DNA from 2 places in the Burkholderia torrens genome. Region 2 is predicted to be linked to the other one. Evidence: riboswitches for the same ligand, from Rfam matches in the RefSeq annotation. Region 2 holds a riboswitch; the other holds the start of a gene.
What was found. Region 2 has a riboswitch for manganese ahead of AC5LXX_RS28920 (sodium:calcium antiporter). Riboswitches for the same ligand answer to the same signal wherever they lie in the genome.
Positions count from the first base shown of each region.

Region 1: it holds a riboswitch for manganese, as region 2 does, so the genes downstream of both, AC5LXX_RS04870 (TMEM165/GDT1 family protein) here and AC5LXX_RS28920 (sodium:calcium antiporter) in region 2, are expected to answer to the same signal.

Region 1 covers NZ_OZ480211.1:1,045,839-1,060,155, reverse strand. Annotated here, with positions in the region: gene AC5LXX_RS04915 (DUF2968 domain-containing protein) at 1-236, opposite strand, end outside; gene AC5LXX_RS04910 (gamma-glutamyl-gamma-aminobutyrate hydrolase family protein) at 353-1,543, opposite strand; gene AC5LXX_RS04905 (GntR family transcriptional regulator) at 1,821-2,501, shown strand; gene AC5LXX_RS04900 (amidase) at 2,509-3,885, shown strand; gene AC5LXX_RS04895 (disulfide bond formation protein B) at 4,024-4,536, shown strand; gene xdhC (xanthine dehydrogenase accessory protein XdhC) at 5,145-6,149, shown strand; gene AC5LXX_RS04885 (adenosine deaminase) at 6,168-7,193, shown strand; gene AC5LXX_RS04880 (hypothetical protein) at 7,220-7,567, shown strand; gene guaD (guanine deaminase) at 7,564-8,883, shown strand; yybP-ykoY riboswitch at 9,025-9,200, shown strand; gene AC5LXX_RS04870 (TMEM165/GDT1 family protein) at 9,241-9,813, shown strand; gene AC5LXX_RS04865 (DUF4136 domain-containing protein) at 9,866-10,567, opposite strand; gene pepN (aminopeptidase N) at 10,755-13,448, shown strand; gene AC5LXX_RS04855 (class 1 fructose-bisphosphatase) at 13,728-14,317, shown strand, end outside.
Region 2 covers NZ_OZ480212.1:2,816,599-2,830,915, reverse strand. Annotated here, with positions in the region: gene AC5LXX_RS28985 (amidohydrolase) at 1-488, shown strand, start outside; gene AC5LXX_RS28980 (polyamine ABC transporter substrate-binding protein) at 701-1,813, shown strand; gene AC5LXX_RS28975 (DUF3138 family protein) at 1,912-3,495, shown strand; gene AC5LXX_RS28970 (C45 family autoproteolytic acyltransferase/hydrolase) at 3,583-4,659, shown strand; gene AC5LXX_RS28965 (MFS transporter) at 4,718-6,097, opposite strand; gene AC5LXX_RS28960 (XAC2610-related protein) at 6,278-7,141, opposite strand; gene AC5LXX_RS28955 (hypothetical protein) at 7,156-7,524, opposite strand; gene AC5LXX_RS28950 (winged helix-turn-helix transcriptional regulator) at 7,556-7,948, opposite strand; gene AC5LXX_RS28945 (glutathione S-transferase C-terminal domain-containing protein) at 8,085-8,717, shown strand; gene AC5LXX_RS28940 (ArsR/SmtB family transcription factor) at 8,779-9,111, shown strand; gene arsB (ACR3 family arsenite efflux transporter) at 9,108-10,178, shown strand; gene arsC (arsenate reductase (glutaredoxin)) at 10,199-10,621, shown strand; gene arsH (arsenical resistance protein ArsH) at 10,599-11,336, shown strand; gene AC5LXX_RS28920 (sodium:calcium antiporter) at 11,410-12,420, opposite strand; yybP-ykoY riboswitch at 12,501-12,670, opposite strand; gene AC5LXX_RS28915 (metal/formaldehyde-sensitive transcriptional repressor) at 12,787-13,062, shown strand; gene dmeF (CDF family Co(II)/Ni(II) efflux transporter DmeF) at 13,075-14,067, shown strand; gene AC5LXX_RS28905 (DUF1289 domain-containing protein) at 14,070-14,255, shown strand.

The DNA of each region.
Region 1 (14,317 bases), on a different replicon from region 2:
GTGGTGCGCATCTCGACGATCCGTCCGTCGCGCAGCATCTGCGTCAGTTCGGCGACGTTGCCTTGCGCGGCGGCGTCCGTCGACGCGGCACCGCCGCTCAGGCTCGTCACCGCCGGACGCGTACCGGCGGCGGGTGCGGTCGCGTCGGCAGACCAGGCCGCGCCCGCTTGCGCACAGGCCGCCAGCGCAACGATCCACGTGGCACAGCGTGCAGGGGAAAAATTTCGGAAAACCAACGTCAGACTCCGGCGAACGAATCGGGAGTCGCGATTATCGTCCAAAACGAAACGGCCGCATCTCGAATTTATCGGGATGCGGCCGGCCTTCGTGCGACGCGGAAAAACGCGGTTTGCTACAGGCGCGTTTCGCGCGCCGCGCGCAGGAACGCATCGAGCAGCGGCGTGCAGTCGAGCAGTTCCGAGCCGCCCGCACGATGGAACTCGGGGTGCCATTGCACGCCGACGACGAACGGCGAGCGACGGTGGCGAATACCCTCGATGATTCCGTCGCCAGCCGACACGGCCTCGATGTTCAGGTCGCGGCCGAGATCGCGGATCGCCTGGTGATGGATCGAGTTGACGATCGCTTCGCTGCGCCCGGGGAACATGCTCGCCAGCGTCGACGAATCCGGGAAGCGGATCGCGTGACGATGCTGGTCGTAGTGTTCACTCACATGCGCATTCGCGGTCGGCACATCGGTCGCGATGTCCTGATACAGCGAGCCGCCGAACGCGACGTTGATCAGCTGGCAGCCGCGGCACACGCCGAGCACGGGTTTGCCGGACTCGACGAATTCATGCAGCAGCTCGAGTTCGTACATGTCGCGCACGCGATCGCCCGGCCATTCGGGGCGCACATCCGAGGCCGCGTAGGTTTGCGGCGACACATCGGCGCCGCCTTGCAGCAGCAGGCCGTCGAGATGCTTCGCGTAGTCGCGCAGGCGGATGTTGCTCGGATGGATCATGCCCTGGTGGCCGACCGTCGGAATCATGAACACGAGCACGTCGCGCGACATCACCCAGTGGGCGATCGATTCCTCGAGATACTGCAGCGTCTTGCCGCGCAGCCCCTTCGCGCCCGGCTCCGGATGGAAGATCCGCGCCGACACGCCGATGCGCAGCGTGCGCTGCGTGATGCGCTGGCCGGCGCGGTCGAACAGCCGGCGTGCCCGCGCCGCGACGATCCGGCCGAACACCGACCATGGCGTGTCGCTCTGCTTCAGGTAGGCCGGCGGTGCGTTCTGCGCGCTCGCGGGCGGCGGCCGCGGCGTATCGAAATCGGGCTGCGCGCCGAAACCGGGCGGCGGCGCGCCGGGCTTCGGCGGCGCGGCAACGCCATCGACGGCGGCTGCAGCCGCCGCGCCGGGCGCACCGGGCTCTGACGCGGCCGTGACCGGCGACGCGCCGTCCGCGGCGACGTTCTGCGCGGCGGCGGCTTGCGCGGCCGGCGCATCGGGCGTTTTCGCCGGATCGGAACGGAGGGAGTCGGAAGAAGCGGAAGAGGTGCCGGGCAGACCGGCCGGGGAAGGCGTGTTTTCGCTCATGACGATGGTCTGGTACGTCGCTCACGCGTATGGGTAGACGAGGATTCATTATGCTTCAGTGCACGATCGCGCGGCAAACCTGCAACATCCTGTCGCCATTGTTGCAAGTCGATGCAAGCAACGCCGGCGACCGTCCCCGTTCGCGGCCTGCCCCACCGGTGTCTCGCCGCCCGCACTGGACACCAGTGATATATCACAATAATATCCACGCATCGTCCACGCTCCCGATCGCCCGCGCCATGATCGCGCCCCGTCCGGCCGCCGCGCCGCACCTCGCATGATTACCCTGACCGACGTCACCCGCGACCGGCCCGCCGCGCCGGCGGCCAGCCTCGCCGACCGCGCCTACGCGCTGATCCAGCGCGACATCATCACGATGCGCCTGAAGCCGGGCGCCGCGCTCAACGAAGCCGACCTCGTCGCGCGCACGGGGATCGGCCGCACGCCGGTGCATCAGGCCGTGCATCGGCTCGTGCTCGAAGGGCTGCTGTCCGTGATGCCGCGCAAGGGCTTGATGGTGCAGCCGCTGTCGCTCGACGACATCGTCGCGGTGATCGACGTGCGGCGCATCAACGAAGCGCACTGCGCGGAACTCGCCGCGCGCCATGCGACGCCGGACGATCTCGCGCGCATGGCTGCGCTGCTCGACGACGGACAGGCCTGCGTCGACACCCACGACGTCGAGGGAATGATGGAACTCGACCGCGCGTTTCACCAGGCGATCGCCGCGGCCGCACGCAACACGGTCCTCGCGGAAATCCTGCGCGCGCTGCACGAGCGCTCGCTGCGCTTCTGGTTCGTCACGCTGTCCGAACCGCACCACCTCGCGGACGTCCAGCACGAGCATCGCGAGCTGTTCGAGCGGCTGTCCGCGCGCGACGCCGCCGGTGCGCGCACGGCCGTCGAAGGCCATATCGATTCGTTCCGCTCCACGCTTCTCCAACATCTTCGCCCCTGAGCCGCCCATGACCACTTTCACGCCCTTTCCTCCGCTGGCCCAGCTCGCCGCCGACCTCGCGGCCGGCCGCACCACGAGCCGCGCGCTCGTCGACGCCGCGCTCGACCGGATCGCCGATCCGTCGGGCCAGGGCGCCGTCGTCTTCACCGAAGTCGACGCCGACAACGCGCGTGCGGCCGCCGACGCACACGACCGGCTGCGCGCCGCGGGCACCGTGCTGTCGCCGCTCGCGGGTATCCCGGTATCGGTGAAGGACCTGTTCGACGTCGCGGGCCAGGTGACGCGCGCGGGGTCGCGCGTGCTCGACGGCGCGCCGCCCGCGCGCACCGATGCGGTCGCCGTCGCGCGGCTCAAGCGGGCGGGCGCGGTGCTGGTCGGCCGCACCAACATGAGCGAGTTCGCGTTCTCGGGGCTCGGACTGAATCCGCACTTCGGCAATCCGCGCTCGCCGTACCATCGCGACGTGCCGGGCGACGCGCGGATTTCCGGCGGTTCGTCGTCGGGGGCGGCCGCGTCCGTCGCCGACGGGATGGCCGCCGTCGCGCTCGGCACCGATACCGGCGGCTCGATCCGCATTCCGGCCGCGCTGTGCGGGCTGACGGGCTTCAAGCCGACCGCGAGCCGGATCCCGACGCAAGGCGGCGTGCCGCTGTCGACGACGCTCGACTCGTTCGGCCCGATCGGCCTGACGGTCGCGTGCTGCGCGCTCGTCGACCGGATGCTCGCGGGCCTCGAGCCGCACGTGCCGGCCGCCCGGTCGCTCGAAGGCGTGCGGCTCGGCGTGCTGACGAACTACGTGACGGACGGGGTCGACGCTGACGTCGCGGCCGCGCTCGACACCGCGCTCAAGCATCTCGAAGCCGCCGGCGCGATCGTCACCGAAGTGCGCTTCCCTGCGCTCGACCGGCTGCCGGAGATCAACCGCTTCGGCTTCTCGCCGATCGAGGCGTATGCATGGCATCGCCCGCTGCTCGCCCGGCATCGCGACCAGTACGACCCGCGCGTGCTGACGCGGATCCTGAAGGGCGAACCCGCGAGCGCGGCCGACTATCTCGACCTGCTCGCCGCGCGCGCCGCGATGCTCGACGAAGCCGCGCACACGGTCTGGGCGCGCTTCGATGCGCTCGTCGCGCCGACGGTGCCGGTCGTGCCGCCGCGCATTGCCGACCTCGAAACCGACGACGACGCGTTCACGCGCACCAATGCGCTGATCCTGCGCAACCCGAGCGCGTTCAACTTCCTCGACGCGTGCGGCCTGTCGCTGCCGTGCCACCCGCGCGACGCGGCACCGGTGGGCCTGATGCTCGCGGCGGCGCCGCATCGCGACGACGCGCTGCTCGCGATCGGCCAGGCGGTCGAAGCCGTGCTGAACACGATCCGCTGACCGCGCCAGCCGATCGCCGGCGGGCAGTGCGCGCGATGCGGCAGGGTGCCGCACGCGCGCTGTCAGTTTCGTGCCAGACCGTTCGCGCTAAAATCGCGCGATTGTTTTCCGGACCGACCGACGAGGAACCCCGCCGACATGAACGACTACACGCTTGCGCTACGCCGTGAACGCCGCCTGCTGATGCTGCTCGGATGGGCGTGCATCGCCCTGCTGGCTGGCGCGCTGTACCTGCAGTACGTGAAGAACGAAGATCCGTGCCCGCTGTGCATCATCCAGCGCTACTTCTTCTGCGCGATCGGGATCTTCGCGTTCCTGGCCGCCGGGATCCGCAACTGGCGCGGCATCTGGGTGCTCGAACTGCTGATCGCGATCGCGGCGGCCGGCGGCGTCGGCACGGCCGCGCGACACCTGTCGATCCAGATGAATCCGGGCTTCAGCTGCGGCTTCGACACGCTGCAGCCGATCGTCGACAGCCTGCCGCCCGCGCAGTGGTTCCCCGGCATGTTCAAGGTCGCCGGGCTGTGCGAGACCGTCTACCCGCCGATCTTCGGCATCCTGCTGCCCGGCTGGGCGCTGATCGGCTTCGCCGTGATCCTGGTCGCGGTCGTCGCGAGCCTCTGGCGTCATCGCCGCAAGCTCGCGGGCTGACCGGCCGGCCGCCTTGCCGGCCACCGGCATGTGCGGCTCGATCGAGCCGCACGCCGACGTCTCCATCCGGCGCTTTCGCCGCCCCAATCCGGCCGGCCGCGCGTAAACACCTACTCCGCTGCCGCCCCGATCGCCGGGCGAACGCGCGTCGCGCGAGCGTCGCGCCCCCGCCCCGTCACGCGTGCGTTTCGGCCCGATGCGCACGCATCGGTCCCCCGATCCCGCGCGGCGGGCCTATGATCGACATGATCGCCTCCTGATAGCCCGGATCACCGCCCGGCCATGTTCCTGCCGCGTGGCGATGCTATCTTCGGGACTGGATGGCGATCTACGTGCGCGAGGCCAGGCGGTCTCACCGCTCCCTGCGTAACGCGCGCCCGATCCGCAATGTCGACTGGATTCATCATGACAACGCAAACCATCCGCATCCGTCACCCTCATGGCGTCCGCGTGTCCAGCGGCGCCGTTCGCGCGCGTCGTCGGCGCGCCGCCGCCGCACTGCGTCAGCCGTGCGGCCGGCCTGCCCTGCTCCCGTCCGTCCTCGCCATCGTCATGCCCGCCGGCCCGCGCCGCGTGTCGTGCCGCGTCGTTCCGCACGGGGTGTGCTGATGGAAGCCTGGCTCGGCGATCTGCAGCAACTGCTCGCGCACGGCGAAGCGGCCGTGCTCGTGACGGTCGCGCATACCGACGGCTCCGCGCCGCGCGAAGCCGGCACCAAGATGCTCGTCACGCGCGACACGGCCCGCCATACGATCGGCGGCGGTCATCTGGAATGGAAGGCGATCGAGATCGCGCGGCATCTGCTGAAGGACGGCGCGCACGTGCCGCACGCACGCCGGCTCGAGCGGCTCGCGCTCGGCCCGAGCCTCGGCCAGTGCTGCGGCGGCGCCGTGGTGCTCGCGTTCGAGCGGCTCGACGTCGGCGATCTCGGCTGGATCATGTCGCTCGCGAAGCGCGTCGCGGCCGGCGCCGCGACCGTGCGTAGCGTATCATTCGGCCCCTCGCCGGGCGCGCCGCTGTTGAGCGAGCCCGAATCGGAAGCCGCGCGTGCCGACTGCCTGCTGTGGGAAACCGGCGGCGTGTCGCTGCTGACCGAAACGATCGCGCCGTATGCGTTCCCCGTCGTGCTGTTCGGCGCCGGGCACATCGGCACCGCGCTCGTGAAGGTGCTGGCGACGCTGCCGTGCCAGGTGCGCTGGATCGACGGGCCCGATGCGGTGTTCCCGCCGGCCGACGCGCTCGCCGGCATCGGCAACCTCTCGATCGACGCGGCCGCTGCCCCGGCCGACGCGGTCGACGCAGCGCCGCCGCAGTCCTACTTCGTCGTGATGACGCACGACCACGCACTCGATTTCGTGCTGGCCGAGCGCATCCTGCGACGCGGCGACTACGCGTACTTCGGAATGACCGGCTCGCACGCGAAACGCGCGCAGTTCGATCATCGCCTCGCGGCGATCGGCATCGACCCGGCCCAGGTCGCGCGGATGCGCTGCCCGATCGGTGTCGAAGGCATCATCGACAAGGCGCCCGAAGTGATCGCGATCTCGGTGGCTGCGCAATTGCTGCAGGCCGTCGAAGCGAATGCGTCCGCGCAGGCTTCCCCTACCTACTGACCGACCAAGAACGACGCCATGACCCCGACATTCAAGGACAAGATTGCCCGCGCACCGAAAGCGGAGTTGCACATCCACATCGAAGGCTCGCTCGAGCCCGAACTGATTTTCGCGCTCGCGCAGCGCAACGGCGTGAAGCTCGCGTACGACTCGATCGACGCGCTGCGCGCCGCGTACGCGTTCACCGACCTGCAATCGTTCCTCGACATCTATTACGCCGGCGCGAGCGTGCTGCTGACCGAGCAGGATTTCTACGACATGACGGCCGCGTACTGCGAACGCGCGCTCGCCGACAACGTCGTCCACACCGAGCTTTTCTTCGATCCGCAGACGCACACCGAGCGCGGCGTGCCGATCGAGACGGTCGTCGCGGGCATCGAGCGCGCACTCGCCGATGCCGAACAGCGCGGGCTGTCGAGCAAGCTGATCCTGTGCTTCCTGCGTCACCTGTCCGAAGAGGACGCGCTCGCGACGTTCGAATCCGCGCTGCCGCTGTTCGAGCAATATCGTCACCGGCTGATCGGCGTGGGCCTCGACTCGTCCGAACTCGGCCATCCGCCGACCAAGTTCGCGCGCGTGTTCGAGAAGGCGCGCGCACTCGGGCTGAAGCTCGTCGCGCACGCGGGCGAGGAAGGCCCGCCCGCCTACATCTACGAAGCGCTCGACGTGTTGAAGGTCGACCGGATCGACCACGGCGTGCGCAGCATCGAGGATGCGGCACTCGTCGAACGCCTCGCGAAAACGCGCACCGCGCTGACCGTCTGCCCGCTATCGAACCTGAAGCTGTGCGTGTTCGACGACATGGCGAAGCACACGCTGAAGGCGCTGCTCGATCGCGGCGTCGCGGTGACGATCAACTCCGACGATCCGGCCTATTTCGGCGGCTACGTCAACGAAAACTACTTCGCGACGGCCGAAGGGCTGCAGCTCACGGATGCCGAAGTCCATGCGGTGATCCGCAACGGCTTCGAGGCATCGTTCATCGAACCGGCGCAGCGCGACGCAATGTACGCGCGCCTCGACGCTTACTGGCAGGCCGCGTGACGGCCCGCATCGAGGAGCGCTGACAGATGAGACACGGCAACGGCATCCGCCTCGCGACCAGCGGCTCGGCCTCGCGCCGGGCCGGTCGCGGGCGTGCACGCGTGGCGACGGCGCGGCCGGTCGTCGCCCGCTCGTGCCTGCCGCCGCGGCGTGCCGTTCCGTTCGCCGCCGCATCGGTCGCGAGCACAGCGGCTGCGAGGTCCGCCGGCGACCACTGGCTGGCGGCTTCGGCCGCCACCTTCGCCCGCGCAATCGCCTCCGGCCGTGCCGCACGCCGCGTGCCGCCGCCGCTCGCGAAGCACCGTCCCGCCCCCGTGCGGCGTCGATCGCTTTCTTCTGTTCGCCTTACCTTGATGCAGGACCATTCGTCATGACGCAAACCGCTTTCCGTTCCCAGCTGCTGACCTTCAACGGCGACCCGGCGCAATCGAGCCAGGCCGCGAACTACGAGACCGACGGCCTCCTGATCGTCGCCGACGGCAAGGTCGTCGCGGCCGGCCCGTATGCGCCGCTCGCGGCGACGCTCGCGCGCGACGCGGTCGTCCACGACCTGCGCGACAAGCTGATCGTGCCCGGCTTCATCGACACGCACATCCACTATCCGCAGACGGACATGATCGCGTCGCCGGCGCCGGGCCTGTTGCCGTGGCTCGACAAGTACACGTTCCCGACCGAGCGCCAGTTCGGCGATCCCGAGCATGCGCGCGAAGTCGCCGATTTCTTCGTCGACGAACTGCTGGCGTGCGGCACGACGAGCGCGCTCGTCTACTGCACGGTGCACAAGCAGTCGGCCGATGCGCTGTTCGCGGCGAGCGACGCGCGCGACCTGCGGATGATCGCGGGCAAGGTGCTGATGGACCGCAACTGCCCCGAGTTCCTGCGCGACACCGCGCAATCGGGTTACGACGACAGCGCCGAGCTGATCGACCGCTGGCATGGCAAGGGCCGCCAGATGTATGCGCTCACGCCGCGCTTCGCGCCGACGTCGACCGAGGCGCAGCTCGAGGCGTGCGGCGAACTCGCGCGCCGCCATCCGGACGTGTTCGTGCAGAGCCACGTCGCGGAAAACGTCGACGAGGTGAAATGGGTAGCCGAGCTGTTCCCCGGCCATCGCAGCTATCTCGACATCTACGACCGCTACGGGCTGCTGCGTCCGCGCGCGGTGTACGGCCACTGCATCCACCTCGACGACGAGGACCGCCGCCGGATGGCCGAGACGCGCACCGTCGTCGCGCACTGCCCGACGTCGAACTTCTTCCTCGGCAGCGGGCTGTTCGACTTCGACAAGGCCGGCGAACACGATGTGCCGGTCACACTCGCGACCGACGTCGGCGGCGGCACGTCGTTCTCGATGCTGCAGACGATGAACGAGGCGCACAAGGTCGCGCGGCTGTCGGGCCACCACCTGACCGCGACGCGGATGTTCTGGCTCGCGACGGCCGGCGCCGCGCAGGCACTCGACCTCGCCGACACGGTCGGCACGCTCCGGCCGCGCACCGAAGCCGACTTCGTCGTGCTCGATCCGCAGGCCACGCCGCTGCTCGCGCGCCGCACGAAGCGCGCCGATTCGCTCGAGGAACTGCTGTTCGCGTTCGCACTGCTCGGCGACGACCGCGCGGTGTACCGCACCTATGCGGCCGGCGAACTCGTGCACGAACGCGGCGCCGCGCGCCGCCCGGCCGCCGCTTGACCGTCACGGCAACGATCCGTCGGAACGCAGCCCCGGCAGGCGCGGCACATTCGCCGCCGCGCCCGTCGGGCAGCCGCACGCCGATCGAGCCCCGACACGCTGCCCGCCCGCTTTCCCGCACGCAATCCGCCGTGCTAGAATTCGCCGCTCATTGGGGAGTAGCCGCTCCGCTCGATGTCCCGCGCCCCCGGCGCGCATCGTGACGGAGGCGTCCGTCAACAGACTTGGCCGTTTGGCCATGGCGGACGCAGCCACGTTGGCCTGGCGAGACCGATGGTTCACAGTGCGCCGCATCAGGGCCCGGCGCGCCGTGGATCGTCGCTCGCACGCACAACATCGGCCCGTGGAACCCCATTCGTGTCCCAAGCCTTCCTGATCTCCACCGGCGCCGTCGCCCTCGCTGAAATCGGCGACAAGACCCAACTGCTTTCCCTCGTCCTGGCCGCGCGCTATCGCAAGCCGGTGCCGATCATTCTCGGCGTGCTCGTCGCGACGCTCGTGAACCACGGTTTCGCCGGCGCACTCGGCGAATGGCTCGGCGCGCTCGTCACGCCGTCGATCATGCGCTGGGCGCTCGCGTTCTCGTTCATCGCGATGGGGCTGTGGATCCTCGTGCCCGACAAGCTCGACGCCGACGAAGCGAACGCCACCCGTTCGCGGCTCGGCGTGTTCGGCGCGACGCTCGTCGCGTTCTTCCTCGCGGAAATGGGCGACAAGACGCAGATCGCGACCGTCGCGCTGGCCGCGCGCTTCCAGGATTACATCGGCGTCGTGGCCGGCACGACGTTCGGGATGATGCTCGCGAACGTGCCGGCGATCCTGCTCGGCGACCGCTTCGCGCACCGCCTGCCGACCAAGCTGGTGCACGGGATCGCGGCCGTGCTGTTCGTCGTGCTCGGCGCGCTGGCGCTGCTGGGCGTCGGCGTCTGACGGAAGGGAATGGCCGGCGCGGCCGGGCGGCCGCGCCGTGATGGCGACTGCGTTACTTGACGACGGCCGCGCCAGAGGCCGGCGCAGCCGGCACCGCGCGCTCGTTGGCGGCCGGCGCCGCCGGGCCGCCGCGCTTGTCGACCGGCAGCCGGACCGAGCGGACCGCGCCGTTCGACAGCGGGAAATCGGCGAGCGCGCTGCGCGCGAGGAACGGCATCGCGTACAGCAGCGTGCCGTTGTCGCCGGTCGTGCGCGCGGACACGTTGTACACCTCCTTGCCCGTCGCGCGCTCGGTGATGCGGATGCCAAGCACGTAGTCGAACACCTGGTACGTCTGCGCGACGTAGCCGGCCGGCATCGGCCCCCAGGGGCCCCACGGGCCCCACGGCCCGCGCCGCCAGTATGGCCCCGGCCCGACGAACCAGGGATCGTAGTAGACGGGCTGCGGCACCGTCACGAGATCGCTGCCGACTGAATAGGTCAGCCCGACGAGATAGCGTGCCTGCGCCGGCGGCACCTGCCGGAACGCATAGGCGGACAGCTCGTTCGCGACGATCGGCTCGTAGGTCGACTGCTCGAGGCTGTTCTTCTGCGCATCGGTGCGCGTGAACGCATAGGTGCGTGTCGCGTCGCTGCCGCTCCAGTCGGAGAAGGCCGTGACCTGGGTCGTCACATAGCTGGTGCAGCCCGTCAGCAGCGCCACGCACAGCGCCGCCGCCCAGCCCGCACCGCGAAAAATCCATTCGCGTTTCATGTTGATCCTCGTCGATCCGTCACCCGTTCGTCGCACCGCGCGAACCGTAACGGGATGCCGATAATACGCGGACTGCCGAAAGCGGTAAAAAGTTCGCCCGGCACGCAGCCGCAAGCCTTTGTACAATGGCCCGGTTCGCCAGGCCCGTCTTGCGGGCCCGTCCCCCACTCCACCGATCTCGACGACCATGTCCGACAACGCCTCCTCCACCGTGATCCGCCGCGCCGACTACACGCCGCCGGCCTTCCTCATCGATTCCGTCGCGCTCGAATTCGATCTCGCGCCGGCCCGCACGATCGTCAGGAATACGATGCGCGTGCGCCGCAATCCGGATGCCGCGCCCGCGCCGCACCTGGAGCTGATGGGCGAAGCGCTCGAGTTCGTCGGCGCCTGGCTGGACGGCGCGCCGCATGGCGCCGTGCGCGCGCACGAGCACGGGTTGACGGTCGAGAACGTGCCCGACACGTTCGAGCTGACGCTCGAAAGCGCGTGCGCACCCGACCAGAATACGACGCTGTCGGGCCTCTACGTGTCGAGCGGCAACTTCTTCACGCAGTGCGAAGCCGAAGGCTTTCGCCGCATCACCTATTTCCTCGACCGCCCCGACGTGATGGCGTCGTACATCGTCACGCTGCGTGCCGACAAGGCCGCGTACCCGGTGTTGCTGTCGAACGGCAACCTCGTCGACTCGGGCGACCTGCCCGACGGCCGCCACTTCGCGAAGTGGGAAGACCCGTTCCGCAAGCCGAGCTACCTGTTCGCGCTGGTTGCCGGCAAGCTCGTCGCGATCGAGGAGACGATCACGACCGGCTCGGGCAAGGAAAAGCTGTTGCAGGTCTGGGTCGAGCCGGCCGATCTCGACAAGACGCGTCACGCGATGGATTCGCTGATCCACTCGATCCGCTGGGACGAAAAGCGCTTCGGCCTCGAGCTCGATCTCGACCGTTTCATGATCGTCGCGGTCGGCGACTTCAACATGGGCGCGATGGAGAACAAGGGGCTCAACATCTTCAACACGAAGTACGTGCTGGCGAACCCCGAAACCGCGACCGACACCGATTTCGCGAACATCGAATCGGTGGTCGGCCACGAATACTTCCACAACTGGACCGGCAACCGCGTCACCTGCCGCGACTGGTTCCAGCTGAGCCTTAAGGAAGGCCTGACGGTGTTCCGCGACCAGGAGTTCTCGGCCGACATGGCCGCAGGCGACGACGTCGAATCGGCGGCCCGCGCGGTCAAGCGCATCGAGGACGTGCGCGTGCTGCGCCAGTTGCAGTTCGCCGAGGATGCGGGCCCGATGGCGCACCCGGTGCGCCCGGAAAGCTACGTCGAGATCAACAACTTCTACACGATGACCGTCTACGAGAAAGGCTCGGAAGTCGTGCGGATGTACCAGACGCTGTTCGGCCGCGACGGTTTCCGCAAGGGGATGGACCTGTACTTCAAGCGTCACGACGGGCAGGCCGTGACCTGCGACGACTTCCGTCACGCAATGGCCGACGCGAACGGGCGCGACCTCGCGCAGTTCGAGCGCTGGTACAGTCAGGCCGGCACGCCGCGCGTGTCGGTGCGCACCGCGTACGACGCGGCCGCGCGCCGCTATACGGTCACGCTCGCGCAGGGCTACGGCGACGCGTCGCCGGCCGCGCTCGACACGCAGCAGGGACCGCTGCTGATTCCGTTCGCGATCGGCCTGATCGGCCGCGACGGCCGCGACCTGCCGCTGCGTCTCGACGGCGAAGCCGCCGCATCGGGCACGACGCGCGTGCTCGACTTCACTGACACCGAGCAGACCTTCACGTTCGTCGACGTGCCGGAAGCGCCGCTGCCGTCGCTGCTGCGCAACTTCTCGTCGCCGGTGATCGTCGAGTACGACTACAGCGACGACGATCTCGCGTTCCTGCTCGCGCACGACAGCGATCCCTTCAACCGCTGGGAGGCCGGCCAGCGCCTCGCGACGCGCGCGCTGCTGACGCTCGCCTCGCGCGCCGCCGCGAACGAACCGCTCACGCTCGGCGAGAACTTCGTCGCCGCGTTCCGCCGCGTGCTGACCGATGAAAGCCTGTCACCCGCGTTCCGCGAACTCGCGCTGACGCTGCCGTCGGAAACCTATCTCGCCGACCAGATGGCCGAAGCCGATCCGGCCGCCGTGCATCGTGCGCGCCAGTTCGTGCGCCGCCAGCTCGCGACCGCGCTGCGCGCCGAATGGCTCGCCGCGTACGAACAGCACCAGACGCCCGGCGCCTACGAACCGACGCCGGAGGCCTCGGGCCGCCGTGCGCTGAAGAACCTCGCGCTCGCATATCTCGCCGAACTCGACGAGCCGGCCGATGCCGTGCGCCTCGCGACCGCGCAATACGACGCGGCCAACAACATGACCGATCGCGCGGCCGCGCTCGGCGCGCTGCTCTCTGCCGCCGCCGCGGGCGCGAACGAGCCGGCCGAGCAGGCGCTCGCCGACTTCTACCGTCGTTTCGAGAAGGAAGCGCTCGTGATCGACAAGTGGTTCGCGATGCAGGCGGCGCAACGCGGTACGGCCGCGCAGCCGACGCTCGCGAAGGTGCGCAAGCTGCTCGCGCATCCGGCGTTCAACCTGAAGAACCCGAACCGCGCACGCTCGCTGATCTTCAGCTTCTGTGCAGCCAACCCCGCGCAATTCCACGCGGCGGACGGGTCGGGCTACGCGTTCTGGGCCGAACAGGTGCTCGCGCTCGACGCGATCAACCCGCAGGTTGCCGCACGCCTCGCGCGCTCGCTCGAACTGTGGCGGCGCTTCACGCCGGCGCTGCGCGACCGGATGCGCGACGCGCTCGAGCAGGTCGCGGCCGGCGCGAAGTCGCGCGATGTGCGCGAGATCGTCGAGAAGGCGCTCGCGTAACGCCGTCGCCCGCGTCGCATTCGCGCGATGAAGCCGGTGCCGCCTGACGCGGTGCCGGCTTTTTTATTGCACGGGCGCGGCAGGAATCGAGCGTAATGACGGGGTCCGACCGCGCAACTTGCCGCCGCGGCGATACGCGCCGCGCCCGCCTCCGCTGCGGGAAACCGGGCCGGCTCGGCCGCCCGGCGATGTAACCGGACGAAAAAAGCCGGCGGCGCGGGAGGCGCGACGGGTAAAATTGCGGCCATTCAAGGATTCTTTGGCCTTTCGGAGTCTGTCATGTCCATTGCCCGCCGCACCACGCTGTCGAAGTTCCTGATCGAACAGCAACGTGAGACCAACAACCTCCCCGCCGACCTGCGCCTGCTGATCGAAGTCGTCGCACGCGCGTGCAAGGCGATCAGCTACAACGTGTCGAAGGGCGCGCTCGGCGAAGCGCTCGGCACCGCCGGCAGCGAGAACGTCCAGGGTGAAGTGCAGAAGAAGCTCGACATCCTGTCGAACGAGATCCTGCTCGACGCGAACGAATGGGGCGGCAACCTCGCCGCGATGGCATCGGAAGAAATGGAAACGTTCTTCCCGATCCCGGCGAACTACCCGCGCGGCGAATACCTGCTCGTGTTCGATCCGCTCGACGGCTCGTCGAACATCGACGTCAACGTGTCGATCGGCACGATCTTCTCGGTGCTGCGCTGCCCGGACGGCAAGCAGGCCACCGAAGAGTCGTTCCTGCAGCCCGGCACGGAGCAGGTCGCCGCGGGTTATGCCGTGTACGGCCCGCAGACGGTGTTCGTGCTGACGACCGGCAACGGCGTGAACTGCTTCACGCTCGACCGCGAAGTCGGCTCGTGGGTGCTCACGCAGAGCAA
Region 2 (14,317 bases):
TGCAGTGGGGCGTGGTCGACGCGTACACCGAGCAATTGCGCGACCACTACGGCCACGAACGCTGGAGCAACATGTACAAGTTCCGCACGTTCCTCGACGAAGGCGTGACGGTGTCGATCGGCATGGACGGCCTCGCGTGCCAGTGCCGCTGCCAGCACAAGCCGCTCGAACACATCGAATCGGGCCACACGCGCCAGCTCGCGGGCGAACCCGACGCGGCGGTGTTCCCGGACATCGCCGAGCGCCTGAGCATTCCGCAGCTGATCGCCGCGTACACGATCCACGGTGCGTACCAGCTCGGGATGGAGCACGAGGTCGGGTCGCTCACGCCCGGCAAGCGCGCGGATCTCGTCGTGCTCGAGCACGACCTGTTCGAGGTCGGCCAGTACGACATCGGCCGCATCGACGTCGGGCTGACGATGATGGGCGGCCGCATCACGCACGTCGGCGACGATTTCGGTGCGCGCACGGGGTTGCAGGCGTCCTGACCGGGCATCCCGGCTGACGAAGCGGTGACGGATGCTTTCGGATGGCTTCCGTCCTCGCGGGTCGGCGCATCCGGCCGGAACCGGATGCGCCGATTGTGCGGCGTGTCCCCCTATTGGCAGGGCAGACCGGCCAATTTCCTCTGGCTACATTTTCCCGGACCGAAGCACACCCCGTTCATCGCGAACGGATCATGATATCGACGGAGGAAAGCATGGCACGGGACTGGAAACACCATCTGAGGACGGCATGCGCGGCGCTCGCGCTGGGCGGGTTCGCGTGCGCGGGCATGCCCGCGCACGCGGCGGACGTCGTCAACGTGTACAACTGGGGCAACTCGATCGGCAAGGCGACCATCGCGAACTTCGAGAAGGCGACCGGCATCAAGGTCGTGTACCAGGAGTTCGATTCGAACGAGACGCTGCAGGCGAAGCTGCTGTCGGGCACGTCGGGCTACGACGTCGTCGTGCCGTCCGACATCTTCTGGGCACGGCAGCTGCAGGCCGGCCTCTATCGCAGGATCGACAAGAGCCAGGTGCCGAACTACGGGCTGCTCGATCCGGAAATCATGAAGGTGCTCGCGAAGGACGATCCGGGCAACCAGTTTGGCATTCCGTGGACCTGGGGCACCGACGGGCTCGGGATGAACGTCGAGAAGGTGAAGGCCGCGCTCGGCAACGACGCGCCGCTCGACAGCTGGGCGCTGCTGTTCGACCCGAAGTACGCGCAGAAGCTGAAGCACTGCGGCGTGTCGGTGCTCGATTCGCCGGTCGATGCGTTCGGCATGGCGTTCATGTACCTGAAGAAGGATCCGAACACGACGAACCCGGCCGACTACCAGGCCGCGTACGAGCTGCTGAAGACGGTGCGGCCATATATCACGCAGTTCAACTCGAGCAGCTACATCAACGATCTCGCGGGCGGCGACATCTGCCTCGCGCTCGGCTGGTCGGGCGACGTGAACTCCGCGCGGATCGCGGCGGCTGCCGCGAAGAAGCCGTATCACATCAAGTACGTGATCCCGACCGAGGGCAGCGCGATGTGGTTCGACATGATGGCGATTCCGAAGGATGCGCCGCATCCGGACGCCGCGCTGAAGTTCGTGAACTTCGTGCTGTCGGAGAAGGAGAGCGCGAACCTGACCAACGACACGTCGTATCCGTCGGCCGTGCCGTCGTCGCGGCACCTCGTGCGCGCCGAAGTGACGGGCGATCCGGCCGTGTTCCCGCCCGCCGACGTGATCCGCAAGCTGAGCGTCAGCAAGCCGGTTCCGCCTGAGCTGATGCGTCTGCAGAACCGTCTCTGGACGAAGCTGAAGACCGAGTAAGCCGGCCGCCGCTTCTCCCCACTCCCGTATACCTTTCGCGCGCCCCGCCGCTGATCGCGGCGGGCGGGGGCGCGCGCGTCCCCACGACCACCGACAACATGAAAATCACACACATGACGGCGCTGTGCCTGCTGGCGTTCGAAGCGGCTTCGACATTCGCGCATACGTCACCGCAGGCAACCGACGCCGGCAAGATGAAGGCGCTGCAGGCGCAGGTCGCCGCGCTGCAGCAGCAGGTGAACGAACTGCGCGCGAGCATGCTGGCCGCGAAGCCCGCCGGCGCCGCAACGCCTGCCCAGGCCGCATCCGGCGGCGCGAACATCGGCACGATCAATTCGGCGGCAGCCGTCGCGCCCGCAGCCGATGCGGCGCCCGCCTTCACGAACGACGACCTGCAGCAGATGCGCGAACAGATCGCAAACGCGTCGCTGAAGGTCGACTCGCTGCAGGAAGCCGCGACGACCGGCCCGCTCGCGGGCCTGAGTATCACCGGCTACGTCGATCCCGTGTACCTGTTCAACCGCGCGCAGCGCACGTCCGGCTTCCAGTTCCTGAATCACGACCCGGGCGCGTACGACTACTACAACAGCACGATCGGCGACGTGTACCTCGACATCAAGAAGACCTTCGGCGTGGGCCCGATGGCGCCGTCGGCGGAGATCGTGATCCAGCCGAACCGCGGCTTCGGCAACGTGTTCAGTAATTCGCACGGCGGCGTCGGCAACAACATCGTCACGCAGGCAGTGGTCACCGTGCCGCTCAGCACGACGCGTACCTTCGAGATCGGCATGATGCCGAGCCTCGCGGGCTACGAGGTGCAGCCGTCGAACCAGATGCTCACGCTCACGCACGGGCTGCTGTACGACTTCAGCGAGCCGGGCAACCTGATCGGCATCGGGCTGAAAGGCTCCAATGCGGCGATGACGCACTTCTGGCAGGTCGTGATCGGCAACGAGGTGCTGCGCACGGCCAGCGCGATCGCGAACGCGGCAAACAACACGACGAAGACCAACTGGACGCCGACGATCACCGCGCGCTTCGACAACGCGACGTCGACGGCGTTCGACTTCGGCATTTCCGGGATGCTCGGCCGGCAGTCGCTGTTCTCGCCTTGCGCGATGGCGGGCGGCTACGGCTACCAGTGCAACGGTTCGTCTCCGACCGGCCTCTACAAGTACGTGGAAGCCGACATGACCTATACGCACGACAAGACGCAGGTTAACGCGCAGGTCGACTACGGCGAGCTGCAGAAGGGCGCCTGGAACGGCGGCACCGCGCGCTGGTACGGGATGTCGCTGCTTGGCCATACGAAGTGGACGACGTCGTGGGTCGGCCGCATGGGCGCGACGCTGCGCTTCGACTACCTGAACAACACGTCGAACGGTGGCGGCGGCACGAACATCCAGTACGGGCTCGCGGGCGGCAACCCGTCGGTGAACGGCACGAGCGGCTTCGGCATCGATCCGTCGTGCTTCCAGGGTTCGGCGACGAACGGCACCGAATGCAAGGGCGCGCAACGCTACGCGATCACGGCCGACCTGCTGTTCTATCCCACGCAGCAGATTACCGTGAAGGTCGAATACCGCCACGACGCGGCGAACCATCCGGTGTTCCTGAAGAGCAACGGCACGTACGCGCGCAGCAACGACCTCGCCGGGATGCAGTTCATCTACGCGTTCTGACGACCGGCACGTTCCGATTCATTCGCATAACGAAACATGGTCCGGGCCGTGCGGGCCCGGATCTCATTCGACCCAGGAGGTTTGATCTTGAAGCTGCACACATTCGCGACCGACATCACCGATCCGCGCGAGCGCGGCCGCCTGATCGGCGCGCGCTTCGCGCCGGCGATCCGCGAGACGGTCGCGCGCTATCTCGCGTTCTTCCCGAAGCTCGGCATCGATCCGCAGCGCGCGCGGGAGATCGGCGAAGCGAGCCTGGCCGCGCTCGACGCATGGTGCCCGCGCCTGGCCGCCGAAGTCGAGGCGATCGCCGACGGCGTCGACCTGCCGCGCTGGCAGCTCGCGTGCCTGAACGCGCGCACCGAGATTCTGGCGACTGCGCCCGCATCGGCCGAAGGCGAATGCTCGACGACCGTCTACGCGCCGGCCGGCCCGCACGCACCGCGCACGCTGCAGACGTGGGACTGGCACGACAGCCTCGCGCCGCAGGGGCTGCTGATACAGTTCGCGACGCCGCAGGGCCGCACCGTCAAGCTGTTCACCGAATTCGGGATGCTCGCGAAGCTCGGCGTGAACGGCGCGGGGCTCGGGCTGCATTTCAACATCCTGCATCACGCGAGCGACAACGACAGCGCGGGCGTGCCGGTGCACGCGATCGCACGGCGCCTGCTCGAAGACGCGACGACGGTGCAGGAGGCGATCGAACTCGCGCGCACCGCGCGCGTGAGCGCATCGACCGTGCTGACCGTGTTCACGCGGCACGACGCGCACCCGCGCGCGGCGAGCATCGAGTTGAGCCCGTCGGGTGTCGGCGTGGTCGTGCCGCGCCCGGACGGCTGGCTGCTGCATACGAACCACTTCCTCGATCATGCGTTGAGCGGCGGCGAATGCATGCCAGACAGCTCGACCACGCGCGAGCGTTTCGCGCACCTGAACGATGTCGTGACGGGCATGACGAGCGCCGATGTGCGCGAACGCGCGGCGGCGATGTGCGGTGCGGCCGGCGACGCGGCCGTCGTGTGCTTCCACCCGGATCCGTCGATGCCTGACACCGAGCGCTGGGAAACGCTGCTGACCGTCGGCATCGATACCGACGCGTGTGCGCTCGACTACGTGGCCGGCAATCCGCACGACCTTTCGCGCGACGGGTTCACGCGGTTCTGACGCGGCACGCGGGCAGTCGCCGAGCAGGGGCGGCACGCGCGTGCCGCCCCTGCGGCGCTCATGCGTCGATGCGTTCGACCTTGCCGACGAGCAACCCGTACGACAGGCTGCCCGCGAGCGCCATCGCGGCGATGTACGTGATGGCGCGCGAGAAGTCCGCGCCGTCGACCAGCAGCCCGATCACGATCGGCGTCGCGATCGCGGACAGGTTGCCGATCAGGTTGAACACACCGCCGGTGAGGCCGAGCAGTCGCGCGGGCGCGAGCCCCGACACGAGCGACCATGTGATCGACGCGAAGCCGTTGCCGAAGAACGCGATCGTCATGAATGCGATCACCCAGCCGGTGGACGTCACGTAGTTTGCGCCGATGATGCAGGTCGAGATCAGCAGCCCCGAGATGATCGGCAGCTTGCGCGCGAAGCCCTGCGAGGCGCCGCGGCGCATCAGCCAGTCCGACAGCACGCCCGAGCACAGCACGCCGACGAACGCGGCGAGGAACGGCAGCGACGCGAGGAAGCCCGACTTGATGAAATCCATCCCGCGATACTTGACGAGGTAGGTCGGGAACCACGTGAGGAAGAACCACAGCGTCGAGTTCAGCGCGAACTGGCCGAGGTAGATGCCCCACAGCTTGCGCCGGCCGAGCACGACGCCGAGGTCGCGCCACGTCGACGGCGCGCGTTCGCTGCGCGCCGCGACGCGGTCCTCGAGATCGACGAGGCCGCCGCCGTCGCGGATCAGCGCGATCTCGGCCGCATTGACACCGCGAAACGCGCGCGGCTCGCGATATACCGCATACCAGACCGCGGCCCACGCGATGCCGGCGAGGCCCGTCGCGACGAACACCATGTGCCAGCCGAGATGCACCTGCAGCCACGCGAGCACCGGTGTGAGGAACGCGAGGCCGACGAACTGGCCCGACGTGTAGCCGCCGATCGCGCTTGCGCGTTCGCGGGTCGGGAACCACGTCGTGACCACGCGGTTGTTGATCGGGTAGGCCGGCGCTTCCAGCGCGCCGACCGCGAGACGCAGCACGATCAGCCCGACGAACGATCCCGCGAAGCCGAGCAGCAGCGTCGCGGCCGACCACAGTGCGAGTGCGCCCGCATACAGCACGCGCGGCGACACCTTGTCGACGAGCCAGCCGCCCGGGATCTGCATCAGCGCATAGGTCCAGCCGAATGCGGAGAACACGAGGCCCGCGCGAACGGGATCGATGTTCAGTTCCTTGAACAGCGCGGGCGCGGCGATCGACAGGTTGCTGCGGTCGAGATAGTTGATCACGACCGTGACGAACAGCAGCGCAAGGATCAGCAGGCGCTTGCGGCTCGGCTGCGTGGTCGCGGCCGGGCGGGCGGCGGAATCGGGTGCGGTACCGCCATGCGCGGTCGAGCGCTCGGGCGGGTTCGCGTGGGTGCGTGACGCGGATTGGGCCACGGTTGTCTCCTGTGTTCTGTGCCCGGCCGGCGCCTGCGAGCAGGGCGGCCGAATCGAAGGGCGTTGGGGCGAACGTTAGAGCCGTGGGTGAGGTGCGTCAACATTTGAGCAGGCATCCCTATTAATGGGACATTGAGCGTTCAATATGTGGGAGAAGCGGCACGCGAGCCGCGTCGTGCATCAGTTGGCCATCGCTTCCTTCGCACTGACCCAGCCTTGCACGACACCGGCGTGCGGATTGCGATACCGCACCTTCAGCCATTGGAAATCGGCGCTCGTGTCGATCAGTTCGACCGTGTCACCCGCGACGACGTAGCGGCGCGTGGGCGCATCGGTCATCGCGTCGTGCAGCGGCAGGCGTGCCGGGCGCACCTTGAACGTGACGGTGCCGCCGCCGTACGCGTCGGGGCGGCGCGACACGCGCCTGCCTTGCGCGTCGTAGGTCAGCAGCATCGACGACGGGCCGGAATCGCCGTCGAGCAGGTCGCGCAGGTCGTCCGGTATCGCCTCGCTGGACTGGTACAGGTACATCTTGCCGCCGGCGTCGAAGCGATACGCATCGGTGTACCAGATCGGGCCGCCGCGGCACGCGCTGTACAGCGTGCGCTCCTTCGGCTTCGCCGCCACGTTGACCAGGTCGTCGCAGTTGCCGTGCGGCATGTTGCTCGCCGGCATGCGCAGCGGTTCGAACTGCTGGCGCGCGGCGTCGTACAGGTAGATGCCGAAGCTGTCGTTGACCATGCCGAGCGTCGCGTGCATGGCGAGATCGCGGTGGCCGTCGAAGTTGTAGTCGTCGGTCGCGAGGTGATAGTGGCCTTCCTCGTCGGCGGCCGTCACGTCGAGCGTCTGCGTTTTCCCGCTCGGCAGGAGGCGGACCGTGACGTGTGCGCTGTCGGCGCGCTCGACACGGGCCGTGACGGTGTCGTCGATCTTGAACGTGAGCAACGGCTTGGCCGCGTGCGCGGCGGGCGCGATCGATGCGCTCGCGGCGAGCAGCAGCGCAGCGAGGCGGGGAAGCGGGTGGAATTGCACGGCGTGCGTCATGAGCAGGTGGTCGGTCAGCGCGGCGTGCTGTCGTCGCGAAACCCGCTCTTGCCGACGAAGATTTCCTTCAGCGCTGCACGTAGCGTGACCGGATCGTACTGGCCGGGCGCAAGCCGGATCACGTAGCGCGTCTGGCCGTCGAGCCGCGCGGCGAGGGCGGGTTCGATCTCGACGTCGATCGTATCGTCGGTCAGCCGCACCGACAGATCCTTGACGCGCAGGTTGACCTGGTCGCGGACCATCACTTCGATCAGTGCATCGTCCGGAAAGCGCGACAGCGCGAAGCAATAGTCCTGCTCCGCATCGTGACAGTAGATGTTGGCGAAGCTTTCGTCGTCGTCGAGATCGGACGTCGCCGCGCCGACGGTGGCGTGAAGTTCCATGAATGTGGATTCCTGCGTAAGAGAGTAGGGGTTATCGGCTTGAATGGAGGGCCGTTTCGATTGCGGCTGCCGCTCCCGGTGTCACGTCGGTGTAGCACGACGCATCGGCATCGCGCGCCTTCAGCCACAGCCCGAATTCGCGCATCACTTCGACGACGGGCCGCAGCCGATCGCCGTCGGCGGTCAGCTCGTACTCGACCCGCACCGGCACTTCCGGATACACGGTTCGCAATACGAGCCCCGCGTCTTCCAGCGCGCGCAGGTCGAGCGTCAACATGCGCTGCGAGATGCCCGGCATGTCGCGGCGCAGGTCGCTGAAGCGCCGCGGCCCGTCGAGCAGATACGACACCAGCAGCAGCCGCCAGCGGCCGCCGAGCAGGCGCATCGCTTCTTCGACGGAACATCCTGTCGCACTCGTTTTCATCGTGCTCGATCCTGGTCGGTAAATTTTTTGTGACTTCGGCACAAACGACTGCCGTCTTCTCAGCCGTGTGCCGATGCGAGATATTAGCGCCCGCGTCGCGGCGAATCGATACATGGACAACTCACCAAGGAAACGCATGAAGCTCTATCACGCTCCCGGCAGCTGTTCGCAGGCGATCTGCATCGTGCTGCGCGAAGGCGGCATCGACGCAGAGATCGTCAAGGTCGACGCGCGCAAGCATGTCGTCGAAGACGGCCGCAACTACTACGACGTGACCGAACTCGGCTACGTGCCGCTGCTCGAACTCGACGACGGCGCGGTGCTGCGCGAAGGGCCGGTGATCGCGCAGTATCTTGCGGACCAGCGCCCGGAAGCCGCGCTCGCGCCGGCCTACGGCACGCTCGCGCGCTACCGGCTGATGGAATGGCTCAACTTCCTCGGCACCGAGATCCACAAGGGTTTCATCCCGCTGCTGTATGCCGTGCAGGCGGGGAAGTACGTCGATCCGGCGAGAACGAAGCTCGACAGCCGCTTTGCCTGGATCGACCGCCAGCTCGACGGCCGGACGTTCCTGACGGGCGACACGTTCACGGTCGCCGATGCGTACCTCTTCGCACTCACGGGCTGGGGCAAGGCCGACTGGATGCGCTCGGTGTACCACGCGGATATCGACCTGAGCCGGTACGGGCACCTGCGTGCGTGGTACGAGCGCGTGCGGGCGCGGCCGGCGGTGCGGGCCGTGCTGGAGGTGGACGGACTACTGGCATAGCGATGCACCATTATTTCAACAATACTTGAAATGTCGAAATGATGGCGCTATCCTTCGCGCCATGGACTCCAATCTCGTCGTGCGCGCCCTGGGCGCGCTTGCTCATGAAGCGCGCCTGGCCATCTTTCGCGCGCTGGTCGTTGCCGGGCCGCAAGGACTGCCGGCCGGCGCGATCGCGCAGCAGATCGGGCTGTCGCCCTCGAGCCTGTCGTTCCATCTGAAGGATCTGTCGCATGCGGATCTGGTCACCGCGCGCCAGGACGGCAGGTTCATCTATTACGCGGCGAATTTCGAATCGATGAGCGGCCTCGTCGGGTTCCTGACCGAGAACTGCTGCGCCGGCGCGGCCTGCGGCGTGCCGGCGGCGCCCGCCTGCTGCGGGGATCGCACATGACCGGCTCGAACGCGGCCGCGTCGCAGGCGGTGGCGGTCAAGCCCGCCATCGGATTCTTCGAGCGCTACCTGACCGTCTGGGTGACGCTTTGCATCGTGCTCGGCATCGCGCTGGGCCTGGCGCAGCCGGGGCTTTTCCAGCGCATCGGCCGCATGGAATACGCCCAGGTCAACCTGCCCGTCGGGCTGTTGATCTGGATGATGATCGTGCCGATGCTCGTCAAGGTCGACTTCGGTGCGTTGCATGAGGTTCGGCAGCACGTGCGGGGGATCGGCGTCACGCTCGTCGTGAACTGGCTCGTCAAGCCGTTTTCGATGGCGTTGCTCGGCTGGCTGTTCATCCGGCAGCTATTCGCGCCGATGCTGCCGGCCGACCAGATCGACAGCTATATCGCCGGCCTGATCCTGCTGGCTGCCGCGCCGTGCACGGCGATGGTGTTTGTGTGGAGCCGGCTGACGGGCGGCGATCCGCTGTTCACGCTGTCGCAGGTCGCGCTGAACGACAGCATCATGGTGATCGCGTTCGCGCCGCTGGTCGGGCTGTTGCTGGGGATGTCCGCCATCACGGTGCCGTGGGCGACGCTGCTCACGTCGGTCGTGCTCTACATCGTCATCCCGGTGATCCTCGCGCAAGCGTGGCGCAGGCTGTTGCTCGCCAACGGGCAGGCGGCGTTCGACCGCGCGATGGCGAAGATCGGCCCCTGGTCCATCGCCGCACTGCTGGCCACGCTGGTGCTGCTGTTCGCGTTCCAGGGCGAGGCGATCCTCAAGCAACCGCTGGTGATCGCGCTGCTCGCGGTGCCGATCCTGATCCAGGTGTTCTTCAACGCGGCGCTCGCCTACGGGCTCAATCGCGTCGTCGGCGAGAAGCACTGCATCGCGTGCCCGTCGGCGTTGATCGGCGCATCCAACTTTTTCGAACTGGCCGTGGCGGCGGCCATCAGCCTGTTCGGCTTTCACTCCGGCGCAGCGCTCGCGACCGTCGTCGGCGTGCTCATCGAGGTGCCGGTCATGCTGCTCGTCGTGCGCGTCGTCAACCGTTCGAAGGGCTGGTACGAGCGCGCGTGACATCATTCAGGAATCCGGAAATGACCGACATCACGATCTATCACAACCCCGATTGCGGCACGTCGCGCAACACGCTGGCGATGATCCGCAACAGCGGCGTCGAGCCGCGCGTCGTGCTTTATCTGGAAGCGCCGCTGGGCGAAGCGGAACTGCGCGCGCTGATCGCGGCGATGGGCATTCCCGTTCGCGACGTGCTGCGTCGCAAGGGGACACCCTATGAAGCGCTCGATCTCGACAATCCGAGATGGAGCGACGCCGATCTGATCGGCTTCATGGTCGCCCACCCGCTCCTGATCAATCGCCCGATCGTCGTCACCCCGCTCGGCACGCGGCTGTGCCGCCCGTCCGAGCAGGTGCTCGATATCCTGCCCGATCCGCAGAAGGGGCCGTTTGCGAAGGAAGACGGCGAAATCGTGATCGATGCGGAGGGCAAGCGTGTCTGACCGCCTGAACGACCTGCCGCAACTCGATGCCACGCTCTTTCGCGTACCGGACGCGAGCCGGCTGCAGCCCGCGCTTCCGTCCACGCATCCGCCTCGCATCGTGCTGCTCTACGGATCATTGCGCGTGCGTTCGTTCAGCCGGCTGCTGGTCGAGGAGGCGGCGCGGTTGCTGACGGCCATGGGCGCCGACGTCCGGATCTTCAATCCGTCCGGATTGCCGTTGCCCGACGATGCCCCCGAGCACCATCCGAAAGTGGCGGAGTTGCGCGAACTCGTGCAATGGTCGGAGGGCATGGTGTGGTGCTCCCCCGAACGGCACGGCGCGATGACCGGCGTGATGAAATCGCAGATCGACTGGATTCCGTTGTCGGTCGGCGCGGTACGGCCGACGCAGGGCAAGACGCTCGCGGTCATGCAGGTCAGCGGCGGCTCGCAATCGTTCAACGCGGTCAACCAGATGCGCGTGCTCGGGCGCTGGATGCGCATGCTGACCATTCCGAACCAGTCGTCCGTCGCGAAGGCGTTCATGGAATTCGGCGACGACGACCGGATGAAGCCGTCCGCGTATTTCGACCGGGTCGTCGACGTCATGGAGGAGCTGGTCAAATTCACGCTGCTGACGCGCGACGTCGGCGCGTACCTGACGGACCGGTACAGCGAGCGCAAGGAAAGCGCCGAACAACTGTCGCAGCGTGTGAACCAGACGCGCATCTGAATCGCTCGCGGGCACGCGGCGCGGCGGGACATCGGTCGCGCCGCGCCGGCGGGCGTGTGCCGGGTGAGCCAGCTCAGCGCCCCAGCGTCAGGACCAGATACCCCGCATAACCCGCGCCGTTCGCGAGCAACGCCCAGATCGCGAGCCCGCGGGTGCGCGCATTGAAGCGCAGCCACGCGGCCGCCGCGAGCGTGATGATCACGCCGGTCAGCACTTCGGGGCGCGGCTCCCACGGCGTCAGCATGATGCCGATCGCCGGCAGCAGCGTGCCCTGGAACACCATCGCGCCGGTGATGTTGCCGAACGCGAGCGTATCCTTCTTGCGGCGGATCCATAGCACGCTGTTGACCTTCTCCGGCAACTCCGTCGCGATCGGCACAATGATCAGCGACAGCAGCAGCGCCGAGATGCCGAGCGCGTGCGATACGCCTTCCACGCCGTGAATGAAGCCCTTCGCTCCGCCGACCAGCAGCACGAGGCCGATCAGCAACTGCAGCACGATCGTCGTGAGATTGGTTGGCAGGCCGAGACGCGACAGGAACATCGCATGCGGCGCTTCGGTGCCGTGCCCGGCATCGACGAGCCGGGTCGACGCACGGAACGTCATCACGACGTACATCACGTAGAGCCCGACCAGCATCGCGGCGAGCAGGGCGCGCACGGCCCAGTTGTGATGCGGGACGAACATCGCGGCGGTGGCCAGCGAGAACGCGACGAGGAAGGTGTTCATGTCGCGCACGAAGCCCGTGCGTTCAGGCGTGATCGTGCCGCGCAGCCCGCGCGAGCGGATCACGGCGAGCGTCATCAGGAACGTGGTGAGCGTCGCGAGCATCAGCGGTGCGCCGAGAATCGCGCCGACGCCGATTTCCTCGTTCACGGCCTGGTTCGCCGTGCCGCCGGCCAGGGCGAGCAGCGGCACCATCGTTTCGGGCAGCGCCGTGCCGACGGCCGCGAACAGCGAACCGGTGACGCCCTCAGAAATCTTCAGGCGTTCGCCAAGATGTTCGAGCGCATTGGTGAAGACCTCGGCCGCGATGAGGATGACGATCAGCATGAACGCCAGTTCGAGGAACATGAAGGTCATGCGGCACCTCCGCAGGCACGTGCCCGGCGGGCGGGGGAGCGCGGAGAGAAGGCGGTGGGGAACATGGGGACTCCGTGGTCGGACGCTGACGAACCATGGCGCATCCGCCGACGTCCGACCAGGAACGACGCGATGCGCCCATGGTCTCGCCAAGCCGATCAGGCCGAACGCGCCACGGCCACAGGCCGAGTGTGTTGACGCGTTCGCTTTCCGGGGGACGGAAAGCAGGCTACTCCCCAAAGACGAAGGGCAGTCTAGCCGAGCGGATTTCTTTCGACAAGCCTTCATCTCGAAAAAATATACCCCTCTACCCTATAGGGAAACCCTCCTGGAGATATACTCCCCTACCCTATACAGGAGCCATCGATGAGTCATACCGTTCGCGAAAAACAGAAGCTGCTGAACCGCGTGCGTCGGATCAAGGGCCAGGTCGAAGCGATCGAGCGCGCGCTGGAGGAAGAGCGCGGCTGCAACGACGTGCTGCAGCAGATCACGAGCTGTCGTGGCGCGATGAACGGCCTGCTGGCCGTCGTGCTGGAGGACCACATCCGGTCGCATCTGGTCGATGCGGATACGCCGGACGCGCACGAGGGCAGCGCGACCGAGCAGCTGATCGATGTCGTCCACAGCTATTTCAAGTAACCGGATCGGATCATGAACGAATTCGACGGCAGGGCCGCCGACAGCTGGCATAGCCATGCGTTTCTGGGCGCCGCGCACGCGCGGAACGAGCGGAAGACCTGGGCGGTCATCGGGTTGTGCACGGCAATGATGATCGCCGAAATCGTCGGCGGCACGCTGTTCGGGTCGCTGGCGCTGGTCGCGGACGGGCTGCACATGTCGACGCACGCGGGCGCGATGCTGATCGCGGCGCTGGCCTATACCTACGCGCGCCGGCATGCGGACGATCCGCGCTTCGTGTTCGGCACCGGCAAGCTCGGCGACCTGGCCGGGTTCACGAGCGCGATCGTGCTCGCGATGATCGCGCTGCTGATCGGCTATGAGGCGATCGCGCGTTTTCTGTCTCCGGTAGCCATTCACTTCGGCGAAGCGATTCCGATCGCGGTGCTGGGGCTCGCAGTCAACCTGGCCAGCGTGTGGCTGCTGAGCGGCGATCACCATCACGGTCACGGCCATCATCATGCGCATGACCACGACCACGACCACGACCACGAAGACGCGCACCACGAGCACGGTTCGCATTCGGCGGCGCATCGCGACCACAACATCCGGTCGGCCTACATTCACGTGATCGCCGACGCGGCCGTGTCGGTGCTCGCAATCGTCGGCCTGCTGCTCGCGCGGGCGTTCGGCTGGGTCTGGATGGATCCGCTGGCGGGCATCGTCGGCGCGCTGGTGATTGCCAACTGGGCCTATGGGCTGATGCGCGACACGGGCGGCATCCTGCTCGACGTCAACGTCGATCGCAAGCTGACGGACAACGTCCGTCGCGCGATCGAGGCGCTCGGCGACAAGGTCAACGATCTCCACGTGTGGCGCGTCGGCCCCGGCCACATGAGCGCGATCGTGTCGGTCGAAACCGGCGATGCCGCGCGCGATGCGCGTTTCTACCATGCGCTCGTCGCGGGCTTCGACGGCATGTCTCACGTGACCGTCGAAGTGATGACGCCCGCGAAGGCCGCCTGATCGTGGCCGTGAAATCGCCGTGTATCGAGCTGTGCGCGTTCGACGGCCGGACGGGTTTTTGTGTCGGCTGCCTGCGCACGCGCGACGAGGCGCGCGACTGGAAGAAGATGACCGACCATCGCCGGCACCAGATACTGAACGACCGTACGCGCCGGCAGGCGAAGATTCGGCGCGAGACGACCGACTAGACCGGACGCACGACCACCGAAGCCTGCGTGCGGGTCACGGGCCTGCGGTAGCATCACAGGCA